DNA from 2 places in the Cellvibrio japonicus Ueda107 genome. Region 2 is predicted to be linked to the other one. Evidence: predicted binding sites of a transcription regulator. Region 2 holds the regulator's gene; the other holds the start of a gene.
The links. Region 2 encodes FNR, which switches genes on or off when oxygen is low (the NO sensors DNR and NnrR bind a similar motif). Its sites were predicted from a motif close to TTGATNNNNATCAA; they were not measured.
Positions count from the first base shown of each region.

Region 1 (4,187 bases), 560 kb from region 2:
GTGGGTGAGTCCGGTTCCCAGCAACAGCAGATCGGCATGGTGGCCCAGGCCATGAACGAAATGACCAATGCCACCCAGGAAATTGCCCATCACGCCGAACATACGGCTGACTCTGTACGGGAGTCGGTGGCCAGTGCCGTCCAGGGCAAGGTGCAGGTAGATAAAACCCGCGATTCCATTGTGGTCCTGGCCGATAAGGTAGAACAGGCCAGCGGTGTTATTTCCAGCCTCAATAAAAATGCCCAGGATATCAGTGGCATCCTGGCGACTATCCAGGGCATTGCAGAGCAGACTAACCTGCTTGCACTGAACGCTGCGATTGAAGCCGCGCGTGCCGGAGAGCAGGGCAGGGGATTTGCGGTTGTCGCTGATGAGGTGCGCGTACTGTCTCAACGCACCCATGCCAGTACGGAGGAAATCCAACATATGATCGGCAGCCTGCAGGCTACAGCCCAGAATGCTGTGTCCATTATGGAAGACAGTCGGCGCCTGGCGACGGGGAGTGTGGACAACGCGGATAATGCCTCCCAGGCGTTGGATAGCATTAATAAAGTGGTTGGCACAATTAGCAGTATGGCAGTGCAGATAGCGACGGCGGCAGAAGAGCAAAGCCAGGTCGTCAAGGAAGTCCAAAACAATATGCTATCGATCAAGCACGTGGCTGATAATGCCGCTGATGCAGCAGCCAACGACGAGCAGCGTGCCAGTCGCCTGCAAAGTCTGGCGCGCGGTTTGAATGATAAGGTAGCAACCTTTCGTTTGTAGGCGCTCTTCAGGGTGACAAGGTAGCAACCTTTCGTTTGTAGGCGCTCTTCAGGGTGACGAGGATCTAGCCAATATTGTGATGAAACAGCCGGGCTGATTACCTGGCTGTTTTTCTATAGGGCTGTTGTGCAGTTTTTAAATGAGAATTATTTTTATCTGTTGGGTTTTCAACCCCTCAATCGGCAAAATAGCCTCACCAAGTGTGGGAATTTAACCGTCTTACGAGTACAATCCCGCGCCCGAGTCAGCACACAAATTACACCCTGCCACAGCGGTGGCGCCTGTCAGTGCCGATCTACTCTGTGCCCATGTCACCAGTGGATTCTTAACGAGTTTTAGTGGGAGCTCCCTATGTCGTCTATCAAGAAAGTCGTTCTGGCCTATTCCGGTGGCCTGGACACCTCGGTCATCGTTAAATGGTTACAAGAAAACTACCAGTGTGAAGTGGTGACCTTCACCGCCGATATTGGTCAGGGCGAGGAAGTTGAACCCGCGCGCGCCAAAGCCCAAGCCCTGGGCGTCAAGCAAATTTATATCGATGATTTGCGCGAAGAGTTTGTGCGCGACTTCGTATTCCCCATGTTCCGTGCCAATACCATCTATGAAGGTGAGTACCTGTTAGGTACTTCTATCGCACGCCCATTGATTGCCAAACGCTTGATTGAGATTGCCAACGAAGTGGGGGCGGATGCCATTTCCCACGGCGCTACCGGCAAGGGCAACGACCAGGTGCGCTTTGAATTGGGTGCCTATGCGCTCAAGCCGGGCATCAAGGTAATCGCCCCCTGGCGCGAATGGGATCTGACCTCGCGTGAAACCCTGATGGCCTACTGTGAAAAAAACAATATTCCGGTGGATTTCACTAAAAAGAAAAAATCGCCTTATTCCATGGACGCCAACCTGCTGCATATCTCCTATGAGGGCAAGGTGTTGGAAGACCCATGGGCTGAAGCCGAAGAGGATATGTGGCGCTGGACGGTAGCGCCTGAGGCTGCGCCGGATAAAGCGACCTACCTGGAACTCACCTACGAGAAAGGCGACATCGTAGCGATCAACGGTGAGCCTATGTCACCGGCCAGCGTATTGGCTTACCTGAACAAAGTGGGTGGTGAAAACGGGATTGGTCGTTTGGATATCGTTGAAAACCGCTACGTGGGGATGAAGTCGCGCGGCTGCTATGAAACCCCTGGCGGTACCATCATGCTGCGCGCCCACCGCGCTATAGAATCCATTACGCTCGACCGCGAAGTGGCACACCTGAAAGACAGCCTGATGCCGAAATACGCCGAGATGATCTATAACGGTTACTGGTGGAGTCCCGAGCGCAAGATGTTGCAGGCGATGATTGATGAGTCGCAGGTACACGTAAATGGCGATGTGCGGGTGAAGCTATACAAGGGTAGCGTTCACGTAGTGGGCCGCCGCTCGGCAGACAGCCTGTTCGATGAGAAAGTGGCTACGTTCGAGGATGATGCTGGCGCGTACAACCAGAAAGATGCTGAGGGTTTTATCAAGCTCAATGCCCTGCGTATGCGTATTGCCGCCAACAAAGGACGCATTCTTAAGTAACTTCCGTGCATCGGTTGTGCTGCGCATTACCGATGCAAACCGCGCACTTGATCACCTATGTGGTTAAAAGTGCATAAATAATTTGATAAATATCAAGCGTATTCTCCCCGGGGTGAGACAAAATGCCTCACCTTGAGGCAAAATGCCGCACGATTCGTGGGGTTATAGCCTCGTGAGAGAGAGAGCGGTCGCCATGCGAAACCGGCTTGATATTTACTGCAAGGCTCAATGAATGCCGCAGTAGTTGTATAGAGACACCAGGTTTTCATTTCTCTTCAAGTAATAGGAACGTCCTATGGGTAGTCATGCGACAGTAGCTGGGGATCCGCCAGCATACGACTTAGATATAGTGCGCAAGTTCGCCATTATGACCATTGTGTGGGGCATAGTGGGTATGGGGGTGGGAGTACTGATTGCCGCGCAGTTGGTATGGCCCGCACTGAATGACCTCTGGTCTCCCTATACCAGTTTTGGTCGTTTGCGTCCGCTGCACACCAACGCGGTAATCTTTGCCTTCGGTGGTTGTGCGCTTTTTGCCACCTCTTACTATGTTGTGCAACGCACCTGCCAGACCAAGCTGTTTGGCGGTTGGTTGGTGCCTTTTACCTTCTGGGGTTGGCAAGCGGTTATTGTGCTGGCGGTTATCACCCTGCCACAGGGTATGACTTCTACCAAGGAATATGCCGAGCTGGAGTGGCCGATTGATATCCTGCTGGCACTGGTGTGGATTTCTTATGCGGTAGTGTTTTTCGGAACTATCGTCAAGCGTAAAACCTCGCATATCTATGTAGCTAACTGGTTCTACGGTGGTTTTATTGTGACTGTTGCGGTACTGCACATTGTGAACAGTGCTGCAATTCCTGTGACCCTCACCAAATCCTATTCTGCCTATGCCGGTGCCGCTGATGCCATGGTGCAATGGTGGTATGGCCATAATGCGGTAGGTTTCTTCCTGACTGCCGGCTTCCTCGGCATGATGTATTACTTTGTTCCCAAGCAGGCCGGTCGCCCGGTTTACTCTTACCAGTTGTCTATCGTGCACTTCTGGGCGCTGATTTCCCTGTACATTTGGGCCGGTTCACACCACCTGCATTACTCTGCACTGCCGGATTGGACCCAGTCCCTGGGCATGGTGATGTCGCTGATCCTCCTGGCTCCCAGCTGGGGCGGTATGATCAATGGCATCATGACCCTCAACGGTGCCTGGCACAAACTGCGCACCGACCCAACCCTGCGCTTCCTGGTGGTTTCCCTGTCGTTCTACGGTATGTCTACCTTTGAAGGCCCGATGATGGCTATCAAGAATGTGAATGCGCTGTCGCACAATACTGACTGGACGGTGGGCCACGTTCACTCGGGCGCCCTGGGCTGGGTTGCGATGATCTCCATCGGTGCCGTGTACCACATGATCCCCAAACTGTTTAACCGCGAAACCATGCACAGCGTGAAGCTGATCAACCTGCACTTCTGGTTGGCTACGGTAGGTACTGTACTTTATGTCGTTGCCATGTGGATCAATGGCATCGGCCAGGGCCTGATGTGGCGTGCCTTTAATCCGGATGGTTCGCTCGCTTACAGTTTTATTGAAACCGTGGTGTTCAGTCGCGATGGTTACATCATGCGCCTGATCGGTGGTGTCTTCTTCCTGACCGGTATGCTGGTAATGGCCTACAACACCTATCGCACTATCAGTGCGGCTAAACAGGCTTCGAAAGACGAAGCTGCCACTACTGCCCAGGCTCCAGCTGTTTAAGAGGAATGCCATGAAAGGTCATGAGATAGTTGAAAAGAATATTGGTTTGATGACGATCCTGATGGTCGTTGCCATCAGTTTTGGGGGATTGGTGGAAATC
Region 1 is NC_010995.1:3,096,008-3,100,194, reverse strand. Features, by position in the region: gene CJA_RS12735 (methyl-accepting chemotaxis protein) at 1-765, shown strand, start outside; gene CJA_RS12730 (argininosuccinate synthase) at 1,117-2,334, shown strand; gene ccoN (cytochrome-c oxidase, cbb3-type subunit I) at 2,630-4,087, shown strand; gene ccoO (cytochrome-c oxidase, cbb3-type subunit II) at 4,098-4,187, shown strand, end outside.
Region 1: the regulator FNR is predicted to act here: its motif matches at 2,417-2,430, upstream of ccoN (cytochrome-c oxidase, cbb3-type subunit I).

Region 2 (4,187 bases):
TCAGCTTGCGTATCGAAGGAAATCCACGCGATCCTTCAGAGGTATATCCGGGCAAGTTCCCTGAGGGAATGAGCTTTGTGAATCAGGCTAGGTTACTGCGTGCCGGCTTGGAGTTTCTCGCAAAAACATCGCGCGATAACAATAGCTATATTATTCCCAAGCCAGAGTTGAAATCTGCCGCAGCGCGCGAGCGTGAGGCGCTGGCTAAGCAGTTCGCCGAGCGTCCGGACAAACCCCAGCGCTCAGTGCTTTCGCTCAAGAAATCTTCCAGCTAACCATGTAAAACGGCGCCTTAAGGCGCCGTTTTACATTGGTAGGCCGCCCCTGGGGTGGGTCACTACACTAGAGTAATCCGCGTTTTTGCAACTCTATCACGTGGTCGTCAACCAGCTTAAATAACTGATCAAACTTTTGTGCAGCAGGGGCTACCACTAGTTCCAGCACTTCTGCGTTGTTTTTCTTGCGCATCATAATTTTATGGAGTTCGTCTGCCACCTCATTCATAGCGGCGAAAATTTTGTCGGCCGTGTCCTTTTGGCGAAATAGGCTGCCCATGTCCAGATCGGTCATATACTTATCGCATTCTTGCAGCCAGTCCCGGCGCTGCAAAACAAAGTTGCGAATGTTCCTGGCTCCACCCCGATGTGCTGTCCCTAACTGCTTGTCTCGATAGTTTTGTAAGCTTTTGCGTGAGTTCAGCAAAAAATCCGTAGCAGTGGTTTGGCAATATTTAAGGTTCAGGTAACTGGGGTATTTGATGTTTTTGGTTGTTTCGACTTTGGTGCGCTTACAGGTTTCATCGCAAGCAAGAGTCGCTTGGGAGAGGAATACCAATAGTATCGCTGCTAGTAATCTAGTCATAATTGCTCGCCGATTTATTAGATTTATGTCAAAGAAGAACTTGCAAGCTGTGATATAGATCACTTTTCGTCCGGCGTCAAGGTTTGCTATTAGAATTACTGCTTAAGGATGAAAATAAACTAAAGAGCGATACTTCTATCTTACGCTCAGGGGTTGTTTATGGGGTTTGCTACACCTTCCCTGGTGTGGATGGTTATGGGGATGGATCAGAAAGCTGCCAGTAGTCCAAGGGGGTTTTTATGGACCGCCATGCTGGTGATTTGAACAAATACTACCAGTGCTGCCAGCCATAGCCCCAGGCGCAGTGTGGGACTGGCAACCTTGAAGGCAAAAACACCCAGAGTGATATAAACAACCAGCCCGATAATTTTGGCCAGTAGCCAGGGTTGGCTTCCTGGTGACATATTCAGGTAAACAGCCAGTACGATACCGCTAAGAATCAGGATGGTATTAATAATATGTGGAAGGATTTTAACCAGTTTGCGTTCCAGCAAGCGCGACCCGCGCAGCATCCATATGCCGCGCAGTAAAAAAGTGATGAATGAAAGCACCACGAACGTCATATGCAGATGTTTTAGTAGCAGGTACACGGTTGGTTTCCTTATGTTATGAGTAGTGAAGGTATCAGGCGGCGAGGGCTTTACCGACTAATGTTTGCAAGGCTTCCGGCAAGGGAAGCTTGAGGGCGGCCTCATGGCCCCGGGCTGACATTTTATTCCAGGTTTTACGGATAATATCGATAAGCTTCTCTTCGCTATGCTTGCTGGCAAAATCCTCCAGGTAATACTGGATAAATACCAGGCAAGCAACATCTTCCAGGGTTTGTACTTCTTCATCGCGTTTGAGTCCGCGTTTTAGCAGCAAGTCCTTAACCCGTTCAATGGTGATTGTGTCATAGCCTTCATTGGCCATAATGTCACCGGCAATTTCACCGTGCAATTTAGCCAGATCGGTACGCCATTTTTTGTAACCTGCCTTATCCATCGGATAGTCGCTGCGTGGAATTTTCCAGCGGCAAATGTGTTGGCTGCGCACGGCCAACTGCAAGGCTTCGGAAGGGGTAGCACAAAGTTGGTATAAGTGTTCGCTCATGCGCTGACCATAAATCCATTCTTTGGGTACCAATTTACCATCCACTGGTTCATGGTGTGGATCCTGGGCATTGGCAGAGTCAAACGCGGACAGTGTCCGAATGAGTCGTTCAGTATTTGTCATAGTGTTTTAGGTTGGATTTGCTGAAAGAGGAGTCAGGCGTTGTTTTCGCCGTTGGCAATCTCGCGCAATTTGTCCATATCCAGGATACGGACTTCTTTTTTATCTACTGCGATAATTCCCTGCTTCTGCAGGCGGGTAAAAATACGGCTGACTGTTTCAATGGTCAGCCCAAGGTAGTTACCTATATCGGTGCGTGACATGGGGAGGCGAAATGCTTGTGCAGACAGCTGGCGGCGGCTGTTACGGCTGGAGATGCTGAGTAGCAACGCAGCAATACGCTCCTCAGCGCTGCTTTTACTTAACAGGGAGATGATTTGTTGGTCCTGGGTGATTTCACGGCTCATCAACTGGAAGAAGTGGCGTTGCAGGTTGGGTATTTGCAAGCTAAGTTCTTCCAGTCGATGGAATGGGATTTCGCAAATGGATGCCGTTTCCAATGCTGTTACCGAGTTGGTATAGCGGTTGTCTGCGAGACCATCCAAACCAACAACTTCCCCTGGCAGATAAAACCCCGTCACTTGCTCCTCGCCATTATCACTGAGCGTCGTAGCCTTAACTGCTCCGGAGCGTATTGCGAATACTGCATCAAACGGTTGATTGGCTCGATAGAGGTATTCACCTCTTTGTAAGGGCTTTCCACGCTGGATGATACTGTTTAGTTTGTCGATATCTTCCAGGTGCAGGCTGATGGGCAGGCAAATGGTGCTCAGGCGACAATTGTTGCAGCTGGTCTTGTGGTCATGAGGGCAGTTGGCATCCTGGGTTTTAATAATGGTTTGATTCATGTTCATCTGCTGCAACCTCAACGAAAGGAGCTGTCCGGCAGGAGGGATAGCTCACATAGGGTGAGTGATTGTTACAGCTTTGCCTGAATGGGTAAATAGTTGATACAGGTCAAATACCAGACTTTTTGTGTGGCTTTATAGGGCGTACACAAGATGGCGCTATACCTTTTGCGTCGGATAATCCTTCCAGTTGTTCGCCGATGGGCGACAAGAGCATAGGCGTAGGTAAAAAAAGGGGCTGAAGATCAGCCCCGCAGGAGATAACCGGAAGCTTCCGGTTGAGTGAAAATGCTCATTCGACCAGGGATTGGGGAATGATCATCGATGATCTTAGCGATGGACGCTGAGCCAGGTAAGTGACAGATTGTCGCAGTAAGGGATTTTCTGTTGTTACAGAGTGCTTTACTTGCGCAATAGGGAGGCCTATAGTGCGGGGGCTGGCCAAACCGCAGCATTATTTAAGTAAAGTCGCATCGTTGTACTATTAACCCGCCACATCCTACTGGCAGTTGTTTTATTAGGACCTCGTTTGCTTGCCTAAGTAACACAGCACAAGTCAGCAAATAATGTTTAACACTATGCAAATCGAGGTTTTTATGTCCAGAAGTACTGGTACCGTTAAGTGGTTCAACGAATCCAAAGGTTTTGGTTTCATTGCGGCTGAATCAGGTCAAGACGTATTTGTTCATTACAGCGCCATCAGCGGTTCGGGTTTCAAAACCCTGGCTGAAGGTCAGAGAGTGGAATTTGATGTGAAGCCAGGCCAAAAAGGTCCTCAGGCTGAGAACGTAACTGCTTCCTAATCTTTTTTATAAAGCAGCTTATGAAAAAACCGCCTTTTGGGGCGGTTTTTTTATTCCAGCGGTATTTAGGAAAGCTCTTCTAATCGCCCAAGGCAGGCAAAGTACAGCGCAGTGCGGGTAGGGATGGATTCCAGGTTTGCCATCAATTCGCGATAGCGCGCCAATTGGCCTTGATAGAGCTCGCGTTCGCGTGCGACAAAGGCTGCCACTGACTCACCGCCTTCCGGTTCACTGCTTTTGTAGTCTAGGATCCAGCGCTCTCCCCCATCGATAAACGTTCGATCGATAATGTGCTCCCGCACCCCCTGGGTATCATGTTCTACTAGGGCCAGCTCACACTGGCTATCGAGGTGGTCCGGGTTGAGCAACCACTGGCCATGGGGATCATTCAGTGTTGTGGAAAGGGCGCGAGTGATTTTCTCAAGGCTTTGGTCAATCTCATCGCGAGCCCAGCCGCGCTGGTGCAAACTGCTGTTCCAGAGCGGATATAAGCAGGCACAGTAAGCGTGGATATCTTCACCTC
Region 2 is NC_010995.1:2,534,159-2,538,345, reverse strand. Features, by position in the region: gene CJA_RS10670 (hypothetical protein) at 1-275, shown strand, start outside; gene CJA_RS10665 (hypothetical protein) at 343-861, opposite strand; gene CJA_RS10660 (SirB2 family protein) at 1,068-1,451, opposite strand; gene CJA_RS10655 (DUF4202 domain-containing protein) at 1,486-2,076, opposite strand; gene fnr (fumarate/nitrate reduction transcriptional regulator Fnr) at 2,109-2,861, opposite strand; gene CJA_RS10645 (cold-shock protein) at 3,458-3,664, shown strand; gene CJA_RS10640 (UvrD-helicase domain-containing protein) at 3,730-4,187, opposite strand, start outside.